4 regions of the Arthrobacter sp. 'calajunan' genome follow, and region 2 is predicted to be linked to each of the others. Evidence: riboswitches for the same ligand, from Rfam matches in the RefSeq annotation. Region 2 holds a riboswitch; each other region holds the start of a gene.

Region 1 (5,122 bases), on a different contig from region 2:
AGACCCCGATCCCCTGGCCCCGCAGTCCTTCCGAGGCTGGGCCGACCGTCTGGCCCAGGAGCTCAGTCGGGGCGTGCCTGACTTCGCCTACGCCAACCTCGCGATCCGCGGCCGGCTGATTGCCCAGATCATCGAGGAGCAGGTCCAGCCGACCATTGATCTGAAGCCCGACTTGATTTCCATCTGCGCCGGAGGCAACGACGTGCTGCGCCCGGGAGGGGATCCGGACAAGATCGCCGACCAGCTCGATTCCACGATTTCCCGGCTGAATTCCACGGGGGCCACCATCCTGCTGTTCACCGGGCCGGATATCCGGGACACCCCGGTGCTCGGAAGCATCCGCGGCCGCGTGGCCATCTACAACGAGAATGTCCGCACCGTCGCCGCACGCTACGACGCGATCGTGGCAGACATGTGGGCGCTGCGCGAACTGCACCAGCCGGTGATGTGGTCTGCGGACCGCCTGCACTTCTCGCCGCTGGGCCACCAGCGCATTGCGGCGATGGCACTGGATGCCTTGAACGTCCCGCACACGCTTGACACCCGTATCGACGCAGTCGAGGACACCCGCAGCTGGAAGGAAGCGCGGATCGAGGACCTGCACTGGGCCCGTGAGCACCTCGCCCCATGGGTACTGCGCCGGCTGCGCCACCAGTCCTCGGGAGATGGCATCACCGCCAAGCGCCCCACCCCGATGCCCTTTGCGGACAGCGCCCCGAACGACTCGCTGGGCGCCGGCGACAGCGCCCGATAGCCCCCGGACACGGCGGAGGCCGCGCCACCGATAACTGGTGGCGCGGCCTTCGCTTTGTGCGTGGATCAGTCTTCGTCGAAGACCAGGGTACGCAGCACCCCATCCAGCTGGGCGGCGTCCGTCAGGAAGCCGTCATGGCCGATCGGCGAATCGATGTAGTGCACGGGCTTGGGTGTGGCCAACGAGGCGGCCAGCTTCACCGACTGCTCCGGGTAGTACAGGCGGTCCGATTTCACGGCGGCCACCAGCACATTGACCTGCTCCAGCCGAGCCAGCGCCTGCTCATAGGAGCCGTGCCCGCGCGCCACGTCGTGGCTCATCAAGGCCTCGGTCAGCACCAGGTAGCTGTTCGCGTCGAAGCGGTTGACCAGCTTGCTGGCCTGGTGGTCCAGGTAGCTTTCCACCTGGTAGCGGCCGCGCTTGCCTTCGAAGGGGCCTGCCGGCACCTCGCCCTCCTGCGCCTTGCGGCCGAAGCGGTGCTCCAGCTCCGCCTCGGAACGGTAGGTCAGGTGGGCCAGCCGGCGGGCCAGTCCCAGCCCCTCGTCCGGGCGCGCCTGGTTCAGGTAGTAGTCTCCCCCGGCGAAATGCGGATCAAGCCGGATGGATTGGGTCTGCACCTGCGCGAACGCTATCTGTTCTGCGCTGGCTTGGCCGGTGGAAGCCATGACCACCAGGTTCGCGACCTGCTCAGGGAATTCAACCGCGTATTCCAGGGCCCGGGCTCCGCCCATGGACCCGCCGAGCACGGTATGCCAGCGCTCAATTCCCAGCTGCGTAGCCAGCCTTTGCTCCAGCCGTACCGAATCCTTGATGGTGACGAACGGGAAACGCGAACCCCACGGCACACCTTGCTCATCCAGCGATGCGGGGCCGGTGGATCCATTGCAACCGCCGACCATGTTCACCGAGACCACGAAGAAGCGGTCGGTGTCCACTGTCAGGCCGGGGCCGACGAAGTCCTCCCACCAGCCGTCGGTCTGCGAATCGCCCCGGGAGACGTGGGCGTCTCCGGTCAGGGCGTGCATCACCAGCACTGCGTTGCTGCGCTCGGCATTCAGCTCCCCCCAGGTTTCGTAGGCCAGGGCCACCTGCGGCAGGTAGCCGCCGAACTCGAAGGAGTACTCGCCCACGGACGCACGGCGCAAAATGCCGTGGGTCCCTTCGGCGAGCTCTTCGGTGCCGATGGTGTCTTCGGTAGTCACAATGGATGCCATGCCTAGCGGGTTTCCTGCAGTTCCTTGCCCTCAAGGGCTGCGACCGCCTGGAACCCAAGCTCGAGGTCGGCCAGGATGTCGTTGATGTTCTCCAGCCCGACGCTCAGGCGCACCAGTCCCGGGCGCACCCCGGCGGCCAGGCGCTCCGCGTCGGAGAGCTGGGCGTGGGTGGTGGAGGCCGGGTGGATGACCAGCGAGCGGACGTCACCCAGGTTCGCCACATGGGAGTGCAGCTGCAATGCGTCCACAAAAGCCTTGCCGGCTTCGACTCCACCGGGCAGGTCGAAGGCCAGCACCGAGCCGGCGCCCTTCGGGCTGTACTTGCGTCCGCGCTCGAACCACGGCGAGGATTCCAAGCCGGCGTAGGCCACAGCTTCCACATCCGCGCGGGCTTCGAGCCAGTTCGCGACAGCGGAGGCGTTCTCCACATGGCGTTCGATGCGCAGGGACAGGGTCTCCAGACCCTGGGCGATCAAGAACGCGTTGAACGGCGCCGGGGCCGAACCCAGGTCGCGCAGCAGCTGTACGCGGGCCTTGAGGATGTAGGCCAGGTTGGCGCCGAGGATGCCGTTGACGCCCAAGTCGCGGGCGTAGACCAGGCCGTTGTAGGACTCGTCCGGGGTGTTGAAGCTCGGGAAGCGCTCGGGATCCTTGGAGAAGTCGAAGTTGCCCGAATCCACGATCACGCCGGCGATCGCGGTGCCGTGGCCGCCGAGGAACTTGGTGGCCGAATGGATCACGATGTCCGCACCCCATTCGATGGGACGGATCAGGTACGGGGTGGCCAGGGTGCTGTCAACCAGCAGCGGCACGCCGACCTCGTGGGCGATCGCGGAAATGCCCTCGATGTCCAGCACATCCTGGCGCGGATTGGAGATGGTCTCGCCGAAGAACGCCTTGGTGTTCGGCTGGACGGCGTCGCGCCATTCCTGCAGGTTGTCCGGGTCGGAAACGAAAGTGACCTCGACGCCCAGCTTCTTCAGCGTGTGCTTGAGCAGGTTCTGGGTTCCGCCGTAGAGGCTCGGGCTGGCCACCAGGTGGTCGCCGGCCTCGGCGATGTTCAGGATCGCGAAGGTGGTTGCCGCCTGGCCAGAGGACAGCAGCAGTGCGCCCACGCCGCCTTCGAGGTCGGCGATGCGCGTTTCCACGGCCTCGGTGGTCGGGTTGCCGATGCGGGTGTAGATCGGCTCCAGCTCCTGCAGGGCGAAGCGCGCTGCGGCGCTTTCGGCGCTCGGGAAGACGAAGGACGTGGTCTGGAAGATCGGCAGGGAGCGAGCACCGGTAACCGGGTCAGGGCTCTGTCCTGCGTGGATCTGACGGGTTTCAAACGACCAATTGTTGCTCATGGCAGCCTCCAAAAGTTCTGTAACTATGGGGGTACACCACTGAACACACACCACCGGGAAGAACCTCAACGAGGTGCTGCCAGAGGGGTAACCCGCGCTTGTCCTTGACGCCGAGCGGCTCAAGGGCCAGGTCTTCACCCGGGGCACCCCACCGCGGTTGGAGGGTTGCCGCCCAGTAAGCCGGGGCTTGTTACTGGGACTCATGACCTGCGTCCAGTGTGCCCGAAAATCGAATATCTTGGCAACCCGAGGCCGGATCCAGAGTCTCAATCGGTCATATTCGCGTCCGAGCGACGTCTTATTGCACAGAATTCGACAAGAGTCCAGATCTTAGGATCACCTAAGTAGAGACTGGGATCACATTGTTGTCATGATTGGCACATGATGAGGCTAGATCACGTTACGTACGCATGCGGCCCGGATGGGCTGATGCCAACCGCTGAAAGAATTGCAGAGTCCCTGGGCCTGGAATTCGTCAAGGGAGGCGTGCATCCACGGTTTGGAACTCGCAATGTAATTTTCCCGCTGAAGCACAACCAGTACCTTGAGGTCGTCGAGGTACTGAACCATCCGGCCAGCCTCAAGGCACCTTTCGGACAGGCCGTGCGCGCGCGCTCCGAGCTGGGCGGCGGCTGGATGGGTTGGTGCGTGTCATTGGACGACCTGAGCGGAGCGGAAGAACGCCTGGAACGCAAGGCAGTTCCCGGGAACCGCAAGTTCCCCGACGGCCGCGAACTGACCTGGCAGCAGATCGGCATCAAGGGCCTGATCGCGGATCCGCAGGTGCCCTACCTGCTGCGCTGGGACGATGGCACCGAGGACCTGCATCCGTCGCGCGCGCTGGAGCCTACCGGTGAAATCAGCGAGATCAACATTGCAGGATCCCGCGAGCGCGTGCTTGAATGGCTGGGGCAGCCGGAGAACGTGAATCTCGGACCGGTGACCACCAAGTACCAGGCTCCCAACGGGACGCCGGGCATCCTGTCGGTAACTTTCAATACCGCCAAGGGCACGGTCGTTCTCTAGGAACATCGAGGAGCACAGCACAAGGTAGGCGGGGACAATGGAGTCTCCACCTACCTTTGCTTGTTAATTGGACGGTTGGTGCAGCCCTAGGATCCGGGTAGCGGCACCAGCTGGCAGTTTTCGACTCCCGCGGCCGCCCGCTTTACCCAGCTGATTTGGGACTGCTCGTCCAGCGCGTTCAACGCGTCGAGCTGCTCAGACTCGGCCGAGTCGAAAAAGTCCCGGTCTGCCTTTGTAGTCCACCATTGGTACAGCAGGTTGGACTGCGCCCACATGTGCTGCTGCGCTTCGGTTTCGGCACTCGAGGTGCCAACAATGCCGTGGCTCGCCGCAAGGCTGCCCAAACATTGCTCAGTGGGGTTGACCGACATTTTCATGGCCAGGTCCCACTTGACGGTTTCCGGGGAATAACGGTCCTCGAAGCCCAGCAGCAGACCGCCGGTTGCCTCGGCATGGGCCTTGCTGCTGGTGATGATGCGCGGCTGCTGGATTCCTGTGGCCTGTTCCAACTGGCCGACACCCGCGGTGATGTTAGACCTCCACTCGTTCCAGTGCTCCGCTTCCCCGGGCCAGAAACAGTACTCGTGCCCGTCGCCGGGTTCTTCGCAGCGCAGCTCGGAGGTGCGGCTGAGCTGCTGCTCTTCGCCGGCATCCTGCGCCGCCAGCGCCCCGCCGCCCCAGAGCACTGTCAGCGACAATGCTCCGGCCACGGCCAGCGCGCGACGCGCAATTCGGTTCATGTTCTGCGCCTTGACGCAGATGGCCAGCACGCCCAACATCGA
Region 2 (5,122 bases):
GACCGGCAGCCGCGTGGATCTGGTCTTCGGTTCCAACTCCGAGCTGCGCGCCCTCGCCGAGGTATACGCTTCGGACGATGCCAAGGAGAAGTTCGTCAAGGACTTCGCAGCGGCTTGGGCCAAGCTCATGGACGCAGACCGCTTCGAGCTGGCCCGCAAGAACTAGTTCCCTTGCGCTAGCTTCTAGCTGAGAAGCCGGTGGCCGCCGCCTTCCTTCGGGAAGGCGGCGGCCACCGGTCTCTTCATTTGCAGTTGCTGCCGGCACAGTGTTGGCGGCATGCTCAGAACAGGGTGGCTTCGCCGCCGCCGAATTCCGGGTTCTCCAGCTTCAGCAGCTGCGTTTTCACGCCCAGTCCCCCGAGGTAGCCGCCCAGCGAACCGTCCGTGCGCAGCACGCGGTGGCACGGAAGCACAATGGGCAGCGGGTTCGTGGCGCAGGCCGAGCCGACGGCCCGCACCGCCTTCGGCTTGCCGATGTGCTCGGCCACTTGGGCGTAGCTCTGGGTCTGCCCGTAGGCGATGCGGCCCAGCTCCAGTTGCACCTGCCGACGGAACTCGGTGGAAAGCCGCAGGTCCAGCGGCAGGCTGAACTCCTGCAGCGCGCCGGAGAAGTATTGGTCGAGCTGCCTGGCCGCGTCGTCGAGCGATCTGTCGTCCTTCAGGATCCGCGGGCCCACCTTGTGCGCCAGGACATCGAGGATGCGCTCATGCCCCTCGGTTTCAAAGGCCACCCGGACCAGCCCGGCCTCCGTGGAGGCCAGCAGCAGCCCTCCGATCGGGCTGTCGACAATGCGGTAGGAGATCTCGATCAACTGCTGGCGGCGGGCATCATGAACAAATTTTTTGTTCAATTCGGCCAGGATCCGCTCTTCGTCCTGCGTCGCCGGGAAGGCGGTAGTCCGTTCGCTCATGACAACTCCTCCAGCATCTGCGCGTGCTTCCAATGGGCACGCAGGTTCTTGATTCCGTCGCTGCCCGCGCGGCGGGCGGCCGCTTCGGAACCTGAAAGGATCTGCGAGATCTGCGCGTAGCTCAACCCGCCCAGGTACCGGTAGGCGAGCACGAAACGCTGCTTCTGAGGCAGCGCCTTGACCGCCTGCCACAGTTCTCCATCCATGATCCTGGCTTCGGGCCGTCCCGCCTGCCCGACTTCTGTCTCGGGCAGCACCTCGGCCAACACCTCGGACGGGTTCTTGCGCAGTTCGTCGATGGCCTTGCGATGGGCGATGGTGACCAGCCAGGCCTGCACGTTGGCATCATCCGGCAGATCCGGATAGGCCTTGAGCGCGGCTAGGAACGTTTCCGACCACGCATCCTGGGCGCGATGCTCATCCAGCAGGGCACGGCACACACGCAGCACGGCCAGCCCATGGTCCTGGACAATCCGTTCGAACGGTATCTGCATGGCTCTCCCGGCAGCTGCTTCCCCTTGCGGGCTCTCACCTTGTAAACGTACCGCAGGCGCCGTTTGTGAGGTCGGGAGCGAAAATTTTTTGCTCCGCGGCGCCAAGGCGCAATCGGAGAAGCCAGCTACAGGCGCACCGTGTCCAAGTCAGCGGCGATTTCTTCCAGCCGCTTCAGGTCGATGTCGATCACTTCGCCGTTCTCCACGCCCTGGGGCTGCCGGCTTCCGGCGAGCGCGTCGCGGATAGTGCGCATGGTCGCGCCGTGGCTGACGACCATGATCCTGCGCCCCGCGTGCTCCTGCACCAGCTGGAGCAGCGCAGGCAGCGCCCGGTCAAGGATCTGCTGGTGGGTTTCCAGTTCGTGCTGCACCTCGGCGGCTTCCAGATCGCTGACCTCGGCCATGATGCGCCCCTCCAGCGGGCCGAAACTGCGCTCGGTCAGGGTGTGCACCGCCGGTCCGGTCTCCGCCCCAAGCTGCTCGGCGATCAGCGCCGCAGTCTGTTGGGCGCGGGCCAGCGGGGAGGCCAGCAGCAGATCCCAGCCTTTGCCCTTCAGGAAGCGCCCCAGGCTGCGTGCTTGGTGGCGTCCGGTCTCGTTCAGCTCGATATCGGTGCGGCCCTGCAGGCGGCCAGCCAGGTTCCAGTCGGTCTGCCCATGTCGTACCAATGCCAGCGCGGTGTCCATGACTCGAGCATAAGCGCAGCGCAAAGGTATCGAAGAATCTGTGGCGAGGGAAGCAATACGCAACGTTACGACTCATAGTTGGGTCATTTTCGGTCATGTTGCGAAGATTGTTACAACCATCCCGAGCGGCCGAGAGATCTGGTTCGATGACGCCGCAGCAACCTGCCACAGCCGGTGGATACGGTGCTACCGCCAGAAACGATGGAGCTGCTTTCCGCCTACCCGGCGTTCAAGCGACATTGACCGGGATTCCTGCCTCGATGGCTTCTGTGTTCGGCACGGAGGCCAAGAACGTATCGACAAGGAGTCATAAGCCACCATGGCAGACCACAAGTTTGGATTCCGCACCCGCGCGCTGCACGCCGGAGGCACCCCCGATGCCGAGCACGGCGCCCGCGCGGTGCCGATCTACCAGAGCACCTCGTTCGTCTTCAAGGACGCCGACGATGCCGCGAACCTGTTCGCCCTGCAGAAGTACGGGAACATCTATTCGCGCATCGGCAACCCGACCGTTGCCGCGTTCGAGGAACGCATGGCCTCGCTGGAAGGCGGCCTCGGCGCGGTAGCCACCGGCTCCGGCATGGCCGCGGAGTTCGTCACCTTCGCCGCGCTGGCCCAGGCCGGCGACCACATCGTGGCCTCGGCCAAGCTCTACGGCGGCACCATTACGCAGCTGGACGTCTCGCTGCGCCGCTTCGGCATCGACACCACCTTCGTCGACTCCAACGACCCGGCCGATTTCGAGGCGGCGATCGGCGAGAACACCAAGGCCGTCTACACCGAGGTCGTGGCCAACCCTTCCGGAGACATCGCGGACCTGGCCGGACTGGCCGAGGTGGCGCACCGCCACGACATCCCGCTGGTGGTCGACTCCACGCTGACTCCGCCGTACATCCTGCGCCCGATCGAGCACGGCGCGGACATCGTGATCCACTCGGCCACCAAGTTCATCGGCGGCCACGGCACGACCCTGGGTGGCGTGGTCATCGAATCAGGCACCTTCAACTGGGGCAACGGCAAGTTCCCGACCATGACCGAGCCGGTGGCCAGCTACGGCAACGTCTCCTGGTGGGCCAACTTCGGCGAATATGGTTTCCTGACCAAGCTGCGCAGCGAGCAGCTGCGCGACTTCGGCCCGGCGCTGCCGGCGCAGTCGGCCTTCCAGCTGCTGCAGGGCTTGGAGACCCTGCCCCAGCGCATGGACAACCACCTTTCCAACGCCAAGCAGGTCGCCGCCTGGCTGGAAGCCGACGAGCGAGTCACCTACGTGAACTACGCGGGGCTGGAATCCCACCCGCAGCACGAGCAGGCAGCCAAGCTGCTGCCGATGGGCGTCGGCTCGGTCTTCAGCTTCGGCGTCAAGGGCGGCCGCGAGGCCGGCGCCAAGTTCATCGACGCGCTGCAGCTGGCAAGCCACCTGGCGAACATCGGCGACGCCCGCACCCTGGTGCTGCACCCCGCCTCAACCACCCACCAGCAGCTCAGCGCCGAACAGCTGGTCGCCGCCGGCGTTCCGGAAGACCTGATCCGCCTGTCGGTCGGCCTGGAGGACGTCGAGGACATCCTCTGGGACCTCGACCAGGCGCTGGCCGCCTCGCAGGAAGGCACGCTGGAGTCCGACTTCGCGGCACCGGCCTACGACGGAGCATCCTGCGCCGTTCCCGCCGCTTCGAAGGGAGCGAACTAATGAGCACCGCTGAACGCACCTGGCAGGGCCCGGGCGCCGCGCAGCGCCTGAACATCCTGCGCGACACCAAGACCATCGCGATTGTCGGCGCCTCGAACAAGCCCTCGCGGGCCAGCTACTTCGTGGCCACCTACCTGCTGTCCTCCTCGAAGTACAAGGTGTACTTCATCAACCCGGTGCTGGACGAGATCCTGGGCCAGCCGGTGTACAAGTCGCTGGCCGACCTGCCGGAGTCCCCGGACCTGGTCGAGGTGTTCCGCAAGCACGAGGACATCCCGGGCGTGCTGGACGAGGCGCTGGCGGTCGGGGCGAAGACCCTGTGGCTGCAGCTGGGCACCTGGCATGAAGAAGTGGCCCACCGTGCCGAGGCCGCGGGCCTGAACGTGGTCATGGACCGCTGCGTGAAGATCGAGCATGCCCGCTTCCACGGCGGGCTGCGCCTGGCCGGATTCAACACCGGCGTGATTTCCTCCAAGCGCCAGCTGCTGGCCTAGGGAATCTCCGGGACGAACACGGCGGTGCCGCCCTTCTGAATGAAGGGCGGCACCGCTGTGTTGTCTTTTTCGGCGCTACTTGACCAAGTAGCCGCGCAGGTCGTCCAGGATCTGGTTGGCGCCGGTCGGGCCCAGGCCCAGGAACCAGACGTCGTCGTTCACGCGGATGGCCTGGCCGTCCTTGACCGCCTGCATCTGGCCCCAGAGCGGACCTTCCACCGCGGCCTTCTCGCCGGTGGCTTCCGGGGTTCCGTAGGAGGTGTAGAACAGCCAGTCGGAGTCGGCATCCGCCAGGTTCTCCGCGGAGATTTCTGCGGCCAGGTCGTCGATGTCCTGGTTGTCCGGACGAGAGAATCCGGCGTCGGCCAGGATCACGCCGATCAGAGACTTGTTGGCATACAGGCGGATCTTCTCCGGCATGAAGCGCAGCAGCGAGATCTTCGGATCGCCCTCGACGTCTTCGTTCAGCGCGGTGGCCTTGGCCTGGTAGTCGTTCAGCACGGAAACCGCCTTGGTTTCCTCGCCCAGCGCCTCGCCGGCCAGCAGGAAGTTCTCCTTCCACGGGAAGCCCGGGCGGATGGAGAAGACGGTCGGGGCGATCTGGTTGAGCTGGCTGTACAGCTTGTCTGCGCGCAGCTGGGAGCCGATGATCAGATCCGGGTTCAGCGCGGCGATGGCCTCCAGGTTCAGCTCCTGGATGGTGCCCACGGTCTTGGCATCCTTGACCTCGTCGGCCAGGTAGCTCGGCACGGAGTTCGCGCCCTCGGTGGACGGGATGCCTACCGGGGTGACGCCCAGGGAGAGCACCGCGTCCAGCTCACCGGTATCCAGCACGACCACGCGCTGCGGT
Region 3 (5,122 bases), on a different contig from region 2:
ATGCGCCGCGCCAGCCGCTGTCGGCCACCACCTACGGGCTCGGCGCGCTGGTATCCAAGGCGCTGGACCTCGGGGCCGAGCAAATCATCCTCTGCCTGGGCGGCTCCGCGACCACCGACGGCGGCACCGGTTTGCTTTCCGCTCTGGGCGCCAAGTTCCTCGACGCCGACGGCAACCAGCTGCAATCGGGAGGCGGCCCGTTGAACGAGCTGCACAGCATCGATGTCAGCGGGCTGGATCCGCGCGCCGCCGGGGTAGTGTGGCAGATCGCTTGCGATGTCACCAACCCGCTATTGGGCGAGAACGGCGCCGCAGCGATCTTCGGGCCGCAAAAGGGTGCTTCCCTGAAGGATGTCGCAACCCTCGACGCCGGGCTGGGCCGGCTGGCCGATGTGCTGGAAACCGCCACCGGCCGGGTGCTGCGCGACCGAGAAGGCATGGGCGCCGCCGGAGGCCTGGCCTTCAGCCTGGGCAGCTACTTCGCGGTCGACCTGGTCCCCGGGTGGGAGCTGGTCGCCCGGGTGCTGGACGCCCACCGCATCATGGGCGGCGCGGATCTGGTCATCACCGGCGAGGGCCGGCTGGACTCGCAGTCCCTGCAGGGCAAGGTGGTATCCGGGGTACTGCAGGCCGCCGGGGGAGACGTTATCGTGATCGCCGGATCGGTCAGCCTGGAAGACCAGGTTTTGGCCGACGCCGGAATCCTCGCGGCCTACTCGATCGCTCCGGGCCCGGCGAGTTTGGCCGAGCTGTCCGCCGACGCGCTGAAGCTGCTGGAGCGCACCGCGTTCAGCGTCGCACGGACCTACCTGCGCTGAAGCGCTCGCTGTCGCTTTGCGCAAAACCCTTGCCACCGTCGAGGACCGATGCCTAGCGTGGGAGGCAGCGCGGCAACCGCCGCGCCCTTCGTCGGAGAAAGGGCCAGCATGGCAACCGTGAAAGTCGGAGAAGAGAACACCACCGATATCGAGCTGTACTACGAGGACCACGGCTCCGGGCAGCCGGTGGTGCTGATCCACGGCTACCCGCTGGACGGATCCTCCTGGGAGCTGCAGACCGCGACGCTGCTCGGCGCCGGCTACCGCGTCATCACCTACGACCGCCGCGGCTTCGGCAAGAGCTCCAAGGCGGCCGTCGGCTACGACTACGACACCTTCGCCGCCGACCTGCACACGCTGCTGGAAACGCTTGACGTGAAGGACGCAGTGCTGGTGGGCTTCTCCATGGGCACCGGCGAGGTAGCCCGCTACCTTTCCACCTACGGCTCGGCCCGCGTCGCGAAGGCCGCCTTCCTCGGCTCGCTGGAACCGTTCATCCTGCAGACCGATGACAACCCCGAGGGTGTGCCGCAGGATGCGCTGGACCCGATGGCCGAGGCCGCCAAAACCGACCGCTACGCGTTCTTCAGCAGCTTCTTCGAGAACTTCTTCAACACCGAGACCTTCCTGGGCAACCGGCTGAGCGAAGAGGCGCTGGCCGCGAACAAGGCCTTGGCCTATGCCGCCTCGCCCTACGCCTCGGTCGCGGCCCAGTACACCTGGACCACCGACTTCCGCGCCGACATCCCGAAGATCGACGTGCCCGCGCTGATCGTGCACGGCACCGCCGACCGGATCCTGCCCGTGGACGTCACCGGCCGGCGCTTCGCCGAGGCGCTGCCCGCCGCCGAGTACCACGAGGTGGATGGCGCCCCGCACGGGCTGTTGTGGACCCACGCCAAGGAGGTCAACGACCTGCTGCTCGGCTTCCTCTCCCGCTAGCAGCAAGGCCCGCCGGGCCCGGGCACTGCGTGCGCCAATATGACGTCGTGCGACGGCTGGATGCTGCCGCGCACCGTCGCGATCTGGGCCCGGCGCGGGTTCCAAACTCCCAATATGACGCAGTTTTGCGGTGCGTTCCGCCGCGTGACGGGGCGGTTCCCTCAAGCTTCGGCGGCGTGCTTGAATCGGTGCACACCATCCAGAGCGGCTGAGAGACCTGGCTCCGCGACGCCGCAGCAAGCCTGCAATCCGCAGGGAGTGCTAACGCCAGGTTCGATGGAGCCCGGGCCGCGTCCCGGTATCCCTCGGAAGTCCAATTCCAAGGAGCCCGATCATGACCGTCACCGCATTGCCCCGCGTCCCGTACACCGGCACCGCCAGCCAGGCCGAACTGGAGCACTGGCGCGCCGTCGCCCGCCAGGTTGCCGGCACCCTGGCCGCCGACGCGCTGGCCCGCGACCGCGCCAACAAGCAGCCCTTCGCCGAGGTGAAGCTGCTGCGCGAGGCAGGGCTGCTGGAGCTGCTGGTCCCGGCCGAGTTCGGCGGCGCCGGCGGGCACTTCGAGACTGCCTTCGAGGTCATCCGCATCCTGGCCGCCGCCGACGGGTCGATCTCCCAGCTGCTGGCCTACCACTACATCAACCAGTCCTCCATCGCGTTCTACGCCCCGGCCGAGGCGCAGGCCGACTGGTGGCGGCGCACCGTGGCGGGAAGCTGGCTGTGGGGCGACTCGGTCAACCCGGTGGACCCGAACCTGGTGCTGACCCGCGAGGGCGATGGCTACCGGCTGAACGGGGCCAAGCGCTTCTCCACCGGCTCCGGGGTGGGCGAGGTCATCGTCGTCAACGCGGAGGTCGAAGGCAGCGGCGAGCTGCTGGCCTTCGTGGTCCCGCGCGAGGCCGAAGGACTGCGCATCGTCGACGACTGGGACTATCTGGGCCAGCGGCTGAGCGCCTCGAACTCGCTGGTGTACCGCAACGTGCGCATCGAGCCGTCCGACGTGCTGGGCCCGGTCACCGACGAGCCGGTGGCCACCCTGCTCACCCCGGGCGTCCAGCTGGCCTTCGCGAACTTCTACCTGGGCATCGCGGAGGGCGCGCTGGCGCGGGGCCGGCAGATCCTGCTGGGGCGCACCAACGCCTGGTTCCTCTCGCAGGCCGAAACCTATTCGCAGGACGTCGTCTTCCAGCGCACCGTGGGGGAGCTGAAGGCCCGCACTGCCGCGGTGGCCGCGCTGGCGGAGAAGCTGGGCCGCCGCTTCGATCAGGTGCTGGGCGGGGCAGTCAGCCAGCCGCAGCGCGCCGAGTTGGCGGTGGCGATCGCGGAGCTGAAGGTCGTGGCCAGCGAGGCCGGCGTGGACGTCGCCAACCGCATCTTCGAGGTCACCGGATCCTCCTCCACCAAGAGCGACGTCGGGCTTGACCTGTTCTGGCGCAACGTGCGCACGCACTCGCTGCACGACCCGGTGGACTACAAGAAGATCGAGGTCGGCGCCTACTTCCTGCGCGGCGAATCGCAGCCGCTCTCGCTGTACACCTAGACACTGGACGCCTACGCCACCCTGCCTGCAACACCGATTGGAACACCAGATGATCGCCCTGTCCACATCCCGCCTGGCGGGGCTGCGCGAACGCTTCGCCCCGCACTTCCAGGCCATCGCCGACGGCGCCGCCGACCGCGACCGCACCGGCGAACTGCCCTACCGCGAGGTCGCCGACCTCGCCGCCGCCGGTTTCGGCGCGATCCGCGTCCCGGAATCCCACGGCGGCGCCGGCGCCACCCTGCCCGAGCTGTTCGAACTGCTCACCGACCTGGCCGCCGCCGACTCCAACATCGCCCAGGCGCTGCGCGCGCACTTCGCGTTCGTGGAGGACCGGCTGGTCGCCGCCCCGGGCCCGGGGCGCGATACCTGGCTGGCCCGCTTTGCCGCCGGCCAGCTGGTCGGCAACTCCTGGACGGAGGTCGGAGCGGTGACAGTGGGCGAGGTGGCCACCAAGGTCAGCCCTGACGGTTCCGGCGGCTTCACGATCACCGGCGCCAAGTACTACTCCACCGGATCGATCTTCGCCGACTGGCTTGACACCTACGCGCAGCGCACCGACACCGGAACCCGCGTCATCGCCGCGGTCTCCCGACACCAGCCGGGCGTGGCCCTGGCCGACGACTGGGACGGCTTCGGCCAGCGCACCACCGGCACCGGCACCTCCACCTTCACCGGCGCGGGGGTGGAGGAGCTGATCGAGTTCGACACCCGCTTCAAGTACCAGACCGCGTTCTACCAGCAGGTGCTGCTGGCGGTGCTCGCCGGCTCCGCCAAGGCCGCCGAACGCGAGTTCGCCGCGCAGCTGGCGGCCCGCAAGCGCACCTTCAGCCACGCCGCGGCCAACATCGCCGGGCAGGATCCGCAGCTGCTGCAGGTCATCGGCGAGGTCTCCGCGGCCGCCTTCGCCGCGGCGGCCACCGTGGAACGCGTCTCCCACGCCCTGCAGGGCGCCTACGAGTCGGCGATCGCGCTGCACTCCGGCGGCTCGATCCAGGAGGACGAGGCCGCCAACGACGCGGCCGAGCTCGCCTCCGCCCAGGGTCAGGTGGTGCTGACCCCGCTGGTGCTCACCGCGCTCACCCACGCCTTCGACGCGCTGGCCGCCTCCGCCACCAGCGTGTCCAAGAACCTCGACCGCCACTGGCGCAACGCCCGCACCGCCGGCAACCACAATCCGTGGGTGTTCAAGGCGCGGCTGATCGGCGACCTCGCGACCAACGGCACGCAGCTGCCGCGCGTCTGGGCGATCGGCGCCTCGAAGTAATCCACAATCCGCAGCTGCGGCGGCCGGCCCTCCCGGCGCCCGCCGCACGCTGGGGACATGCAGACCTCCACAAGCACCGAAGCGGTCGGGAAACTGGCCGAGGCCCGCAGCCTCATCGCAGCGGCCTGGGCGGACGTGGCCGACGCGGACCTCCCCGCCGGCCACGCCGCCTACTTCGCGCTGCTTGTCGAACAGCTGGGCCAGGAGTTCGCCCGCGCCCAGCTCTTCGCCGCCGACCTGCTGCGCCGCACCGGCGCCCACCAGCTGGACGCCGACTCCTTCCAGGCCATCGCCGACGCCGGCGAGCACCCCTCCGCCGAGGACCTCGCCCGCGCTGCCGGGCGCACCACCATGGGCCGCACCCCCTACAAGAACACCGCCGGGCTGCTGCACAACTGGCTGGGCATCCCGCTGGGCACCGCCCGCGACCGCCTGGCCCAGACCGACTGCCTCATCGCCCAGGTCACCACCGCCGGGCACCGCGCCGCGCCGCTGCTGCCCCAGTTGGCCGCCGAATTCACCGCCCCGCGCTCCGACCCGCGTCTGGTGCTTTCC
Region 4 (5,122 bases), on a different contig from region 2:
CGGCCTTGGGCATGGCCGCGACGAGCTCGGCGTAGGTCAGGCCGACGACCGCCATGATGCCGCCGCCGACCAGCATGGCCAGCGAAGCGCCGATCGGGCCGGCGGTGGTGATCCAGTCACCGGTGAGCACCACCCAGCCGAAGCCGATCATGGCTCCGACGCCGATGGCCAGTGCGTCCCACTTGCCGAGAACCTTTTTGAGTCCTGGCTCAGCGCCCTGCTGGTTCGCCGCTGCTTGCGTCATGGCAACCCCTTTCAAAATAATGATGTGGATCACATTACGAAAGAGGCGGGGAGAAATCCTTGGACGAATAAACCAAAGGGAAAGTCAAAAGTTCCAAAGAACGCGGCGCGGGATAGCGCCCTTCCGGCCGATGATCAGGCTTTTTTCGCCGAGATGGCACCCTTGACCATCGCGCGGTCGACTTCGTGGATTCCCAGGCAGAATCCGACCGAAAGGATGATCGACTTGATGGTCAGCTCGCTGATGTCGTCGGGAACATAGACCAGCTGCACCGGTCCGGCTAGGACGATCAGGACCAGAGCCCAAATGCTGTAGGCCCAGGACGTCCGGGCCTCCATCATTTCCGGATGCCGCGCCCGGCGGCGGATCGTGCGCACACCCAGCACGATGATGACGACCGCGAGAATGGCGGCGCCGAGGAAAAAGAAGTTGCGCTGGGTCCGCAGCCACGCAAGGGTCGATCCGACCAGGATGCCGACCAGGGCCGAAGCCCACCAGCTGATGGAGCGCAATTCGTGCGGTTTGGACTCCGCGCTTCCGGTGGATTTACCAGTCGCCATTGCACTCCTTCCTGTCTTCACTAGCCTGCCTGCGTCGGCGGGCACTATTCCAAGAATACGCGGTGCAGTGGTCAGCCGTGAACGCGGCGCCTCTTCGCGGCAGGCTCTGTCCGGGGAGTCACACCACACCGGGAGCCACTGCACAGACTCAGAGAATCAGGGTCCAGAGCACCACGGCAGGTTCATCGCCGGGGTTTTCCCAGCTGTGCGGTTCCCGCCCCGGAAAGGTCATGGTGTCCCCCGCAGCGAGCTCGACCACCCGTTCGGGCAGCACCAGCGTGAACACCCCGGAGGCCACGTGCAGCACTTCGAGCTCGCAATCCACCGAATACAGTTCGTTCTCCCCCTTGCCCCGGGGTTCCACTTCGGCGCGAATGACCTGGACGCGCTTTTCGCCGCGCGGGGTGACCAGCTTCTCGGTGATGCCCGAGCCTCCCAGCGAGATGCGCGGCGCATCCCCCAGTCGCACCAAAGTCGTGTCCGGTACTTCGAACAGGGTCCCGACCTCGATCCCCAGCACCTCGCAGAGCTTGAGCAGCGTGGAGACCGACGGACTGGTCAAGTCGCGTTCGACGCGGGAAAGAAACCCCTTGGTCAACCCGGAAAGCTCGGCGACCTGGTCGATCGTCATGTGCTGCTGCTGGCGGACGCCGCGCAGCCGTGCTCCGATGTTGATTGACGAGCCTGAGGGTTCGACGGGCAGAGCTTTCATCCGTGGGGCACCTGGACCTGTTCACTCGAAGGATAGGCAGCGACCGCGGGAGTGTACTTCTGCCGGCCGCTCTGCGTCCCCAGTTTACCAATACGCAACTTCCGGCCAACCGGAACGGGAGAATATGACACCTTGGCTTCGGTGGCTTCCCATTTCCTGAAGCTGGTTCCCCGAACCGTGGCCTGCATCTACACTCGGTCCATGGACGACACCCCGAACAGCACCGTGGCCAGGCTGCGCGAATACCTGAACGACGCGCGGCAGGCAGTCATCTTCAAAAGCCGGCAGCTCGGCGAGGAGCTGGCCCGCCAACCCATGACCCCCACCGGCACGCACGTGCTGGGCGTCGTGCACCACCTGGCGATCACCGAGTACGGCTACTTCGGTGCGTGCCTCAATCGGCCGGTCAACGACTCCTACGTCCAGCAGCTGCTGGACATCGACGACCCGCAGGCGGATTTCATTCCGCCAGCCGATGCCAGCGCGCAGCAGGTCATCGAGCTCTACCAGCGGGCCATCGCCTTCGCCGAGGCCGGGTTCGACCAGCTGGAGCTCGCCTCCCCGGCCGAAGTCCCCTGGTGGGTCCGCCACCGGCACACCACCCTGGAACATCTCATGGTGCACATGATCGCAGAGACCTCGCGCCATGCAGGCCATCTGGACATCGTCCGCGAGCTGCTGGACGGGCAGGTCGGGCTGCGCGCGGAAGCGCCGAACCTGCCGGACTACACGCCCCGGCAATGGCAGGAGCAGCGCGACCGGCTGCAGCAGACCGCGCAGTCCAAGCGAGGCTCCGACTAGGGCTTCGCGCGGAGTTCATATTACGGAATGAAACTTCACGACTTAATATTGCGGCGGTAGCATCGACACTGTTGCTTCACGAGACGCGGCGCCAAGCTCCGACTGGCCGCGCACCAACCCCAGGTTCATGGGTGGTTCGGATGAAGAAGCGGTCCGGGCATCGACCGATGCGCGGGCAAGAGCTCAGCGAGAGTTGTCGTGTCATGGCATTTTCCGTCCTCCCCATCATCGATCTGCAGACCGGACAGGTGCAGTTCACCGTGCAGGACCGCTGGTACACCCGCTACATTTCAGACCCGGCGCACCTTGAGCGGCTGATCACCCGTTCCTCCCGGCGCCCGGTCTTCGATCCCGCGGCCGGCGAGCTGGTGGTGTTCGTGGCGTCCGCCGGGCAGCCCGATGGGCGCAGCCTTGCTTTTAGGCTTGCCAAATTCCCCGGCACCATCTCGCTGGCTAAACTGAGAGGCTGAACAGAATCCCGGGTTTCGTTGAGAAATCCCAAGCCGTAGGAGAGTCATCCTCGTGATGTCACACAGCCCCACGACTGAGCCCACCCCCGCCCAGATCCGCCGCTGGCGCAAGTACGTTGCGGACGAGGTCGCCGAAGGCGCCATCTACCGCGCGCTGGCCCAGAAGAAGACCGGACAGGAAAAGCAGATCCTGCTGGGACTGGCCGCGGCGGAAGAACGCCATGAGGAATACTGGCGCACCAAGCTCGGGGCGCATGCCCGCCCGGTGCGTCCCTCGCTGCGTCGCAGCTTCCTGCGTTTCCTCGCCCTGAGCTTCGGCTCGGTGTTCGTGCTCGCGCTGGCGCAGCGGGCCGAAAGCAGCACCCCCTACGCGACCGATGCCGACGCGTCGCCGCAGATGGCCGCCGACGAGCAGGTCCACGAGGAAGTCGTCCGCGCCCTGGCCACCGCGGGCCGCGCGCAGCTGTCGGGCAACTTCCGTGCCGCGGTCTTCGGCGCCAACGACGGCCTGGTCTCCAACCTGGCCCTGGTCATGGGCATCGGGGCGACCGGTGTTTCCTCCGGACTGGTGCTGTTCTCCGGCATCGCCGGCCTGCTGGCCGGCGCGCTGTCCATGGCCGCCGGCGAATACGTCTCCGTGCGTTCGCAGCGCGAGCTGCTCACGGCTTCGCGTCCCACTCAGGTGACGCTGACCGCCGCCCCTGACCTGGATTTGGACGCCAATGAACTGGTGCTCATCTACAAGGCCCGCGGCATGACCGACGAGGATGCCGAGCACCGCGCTGCAGAACGCATGGGCCTGTTCACCTGCGACTGCAACCCGTCCTTCTCGCTGAACCCGGAAGCCCGGGCCGAAGAGCTGGCGAACGAGCACGAGGAACTGGGCTCGGCCACCGGCGCCGCGGCGACCTCCTTCTGCCTGTTCGCCTCCGGAGCGGTCATCCCGATCCTTCCCTACATCTTCGGCATGTCAGGCCTGGCTGCGATCATCACCTCGGTGCTGCTGGTCGGCGCCGCGCTGATGATCACCGGCGGCATTGTCGGGCTGCTGTCCGGGGCCTCGCCGATGAAGCGCGGCCTGCGCCAGCTGGCCATCGGCTGGGGCGCCGCCGCAGTCACCTACTGCCTCGGCTTGCTGTTCGGCACCAACGTGGCCTGAGCCCCGCCGGCTCGATGAGCCATTCCCACGGCCGCCGCCTGCTTCACCAGGCGGCGGCCGTTGCCGTTCTCAGAATCTGGTGCGCCGGCGCAGCGACTGCATGCCGCCGATGAATTCCACCGCTTCGGCCACCGAATCGACCAGGGCGATCTTGTCCTCCATGATCTGCTCGGCGGCCAGCGCCTTGAGCAGCTGCCAAGCCGGCAGTGTGCGGGTCCAATGCTCGCGGCCGACCAACACCAGTGGCACCACCCTGGCCCCGGTGGCGTAGTAGTTCTCGCAGGCGTCCTGGAAGATTTCCTGCACCGTGCCGGCGGAACCGGGCAGCACCACGATCCCGCCGTTGGATTGCTCCAGCAGCAGCGCCTCGCGGGTCGCGTTGGCGAAGAACTTGGCGATGTGCGTGGCGAACAGGTTCGGCGGTTCGTGCCCGAAGAACCAGGTCGGAACCCCCAGCGAGGTGCGTTCCGAGGGAAAGCGGGCCTTCACGGCGAGCGCGGTGCGCGCCCAGCCGGTGCGCCGGTGGATCGCGTCCGGTTCCGCCGCCAGCATCTGCAGGGCCGTGGAGATCTCCTCCCGCCCGCGGTCGGCCAGCCAGGCACCGGCGTTCGCCGCTTCCATGGCTCCCGGTCCCCCGCCGGTGGCCACGGCGTATCCGGCGCGGGTCAGCCGCGCCCCGAGGTCCAGCGCCTGCGCGTACTGCTCGGTGCCTCGGCTCAGGGCGTGCCCGCCCATGACTCCGATGATCGGGGTGTCCTTGAAGGCGCCGTCGTAGACCTCGGAGATCAGCGCCTGCCCCACGTGGTGGTCGTGCAGCGTCGCTGCCATCGCCTGGTCGTCGCTCAGCAGCTGGCGCGGACCGTGCTGCTGCGAGTAGGTGTAGATCCGCGCGTCCGGCACATGCTCATAGGTCTGCGTGCTGATTCCCTCGTACAGTTCCTCGGGGGTGTACAGCCCGCGGTCGCTGGTGCGGAAGGGCAGCTGCTCCCCCGAGTCCATGCACAACCCGCCGGTGCCCTGGACCAGGGCGCGGCCGGCTTCACTGAACTGGCAGTCGATGAACAGCGCCTCGGCCAGGTCCAGCGCGGCGAGCACCGTATCGCGCCCGCGCAGATCCACCCGGTGCACCCGCCAGCTGCGGCCGCGGGAGCGCTGGAAACCCAGCGCTTCGGCCGC

What was found. A riboswitch is a leader RNA that binds a small molecule or an ion and turns the genes downstream of it on or off. The one in region 2 is predicted to bind S-adenosylmethionine.
Region 1: linked by a shared signal. The riboswitch ahead of RF641_RS03580 (bifunctional o-acetylhomoserine/o-acetylserine sulfhydrylase) and the one ahead of RF641_RS12335 (O-acetylhomoserine aminocarboxypropyltransferase/cysteine synthase family protein) in region 2 are both predicted to bind S-adenosylmethionine.
Region 3: linked by a shared signal. The riboswitch ahead of RF641_RS14875 (acyl-CoA dehydrogenase family protein) and the one ahead of RF641_RS12335 (O-acetylhomoserine aminocarboxypropyltransferase/cysteine synthase family protein) in region 2 are both predicted to bind S-adenosylmethionine.
Region 4: linked by a shared signal. The riboswitch ahead of RF641_RS16390 (hypothetical protein) and the one ahead of RF641_RS12335 (O-acetylhomoserine aminocarboxypropyltransferase/cysteine synthase family protein) in region 2 are both predicted to bind S-adenosylmethionine.

The regions. Positions count from the first base shown of each region.
Region 1 covers NZ_JBKZDY010000002.1:225,726-230,847, forward strand. The annotation lists gene RF641_RS03570 (SGNH/GDSL hydrolase family protein) at 1-754, shown strand, start outside; gene metX (homoserine O-acetyltransferase MetX) at 820-1,968, opposite strand; gene RF641_RS03580 (bifunctional o-acetylhomoserine/o-acetylserine sulfhydrylase) at 1,971-3,314, opposite strand; SAM riboswitch class IV at 3,404-3,522, opposite strand; gene RF641_RS03585 (VOC family protein) at 3,696-4,340, shown strand; gene RF641_RS03590 (hypothetical protein) at 4,427-5,122, opposite strand, start outside.
Region 2 covers NZ_JBKZDY010000007.1:92,218-97,339, reverse strand. The annotation lists gene katG (catalase/peroxidase HPI) at 1-166, shown strand, start outside; gene RF641_RS12350 (methylated-DNA--[protein]-cysteine S-methyltransferase) at 282-911, opposite strand; gene RF641_RS12345 (RNA polymerase sigma factor) at 908-1,405, opposite strand; gene RF641_RS12340 (histidine phosphatase family protein) at 1,531-2,091, opposite strand; SAM riboswitch class I at 2,205-2,299, shown strand; gene RF641_RS12335 (O-acetylhomoserine aminocarboxypropyltransferase/cysteine synthase family protein) at 2,411-3,778, shown strand; gene RF641_RS12330 (CoA-binding protein) at 3,778-4,272, shown strand; gene RF641_RS12325 (ABC transporter substrate-binding protein) at 4,348-5,122, opposite strand, start outside.
Region 3 covers NZ_JBKZDY010000010.1:88,232-93,353, reverse strand. The annotation lists gene RF641_RS14885 (glycerate kinase) at 1-818, shown strand, start outside; gene RF641_RS14880 (alpha/beta fold hydrolase) at 927-1,760, shown strand; SAM riboswitch class I at 1,953-2,043, shown strand; gene RF641_RS14875 (acyl-CoA dehydrogenase family protein) at 2,095-3,300, shown strand; gene RF641_RS14870 (acyl-CoA dehydrogenase family protein) at 3,350-4,567, shown strand; gene RF641_RS14865 (HNH endonuclease) at 4,625-5,122, shown strand, end outside.
Region 4 covers NZ_JBKZDY010000015.1:7,281-12,402, forward strand. The annotation lists gene RF641_RS16370 (APC family permease) at 1-244, opposite strand, end outside; gene RF641_RS16375 (hypothetical protein) at 379-804, opposite strand; gene RF641_RS16380 (helix-turn-helix domain-containing protein) at 953-1,516, opposite strand; gene RF641_RS16385 (DinB family protein) at 1,718-2,317, shown strand; SAM riboswitch class IV at 2,392-2,505, shown strand; gene RF641_RS16390 (hypothetical protein) at 2,521-2,787, shown strand; gene RF641_RS16395 (VIT1/CCC1 transporter family protein) at 2,843-3,946, shown strand; gene RF641_RS16400 (LOG family protein) at 4,016-5,122, opposite strand, start outside.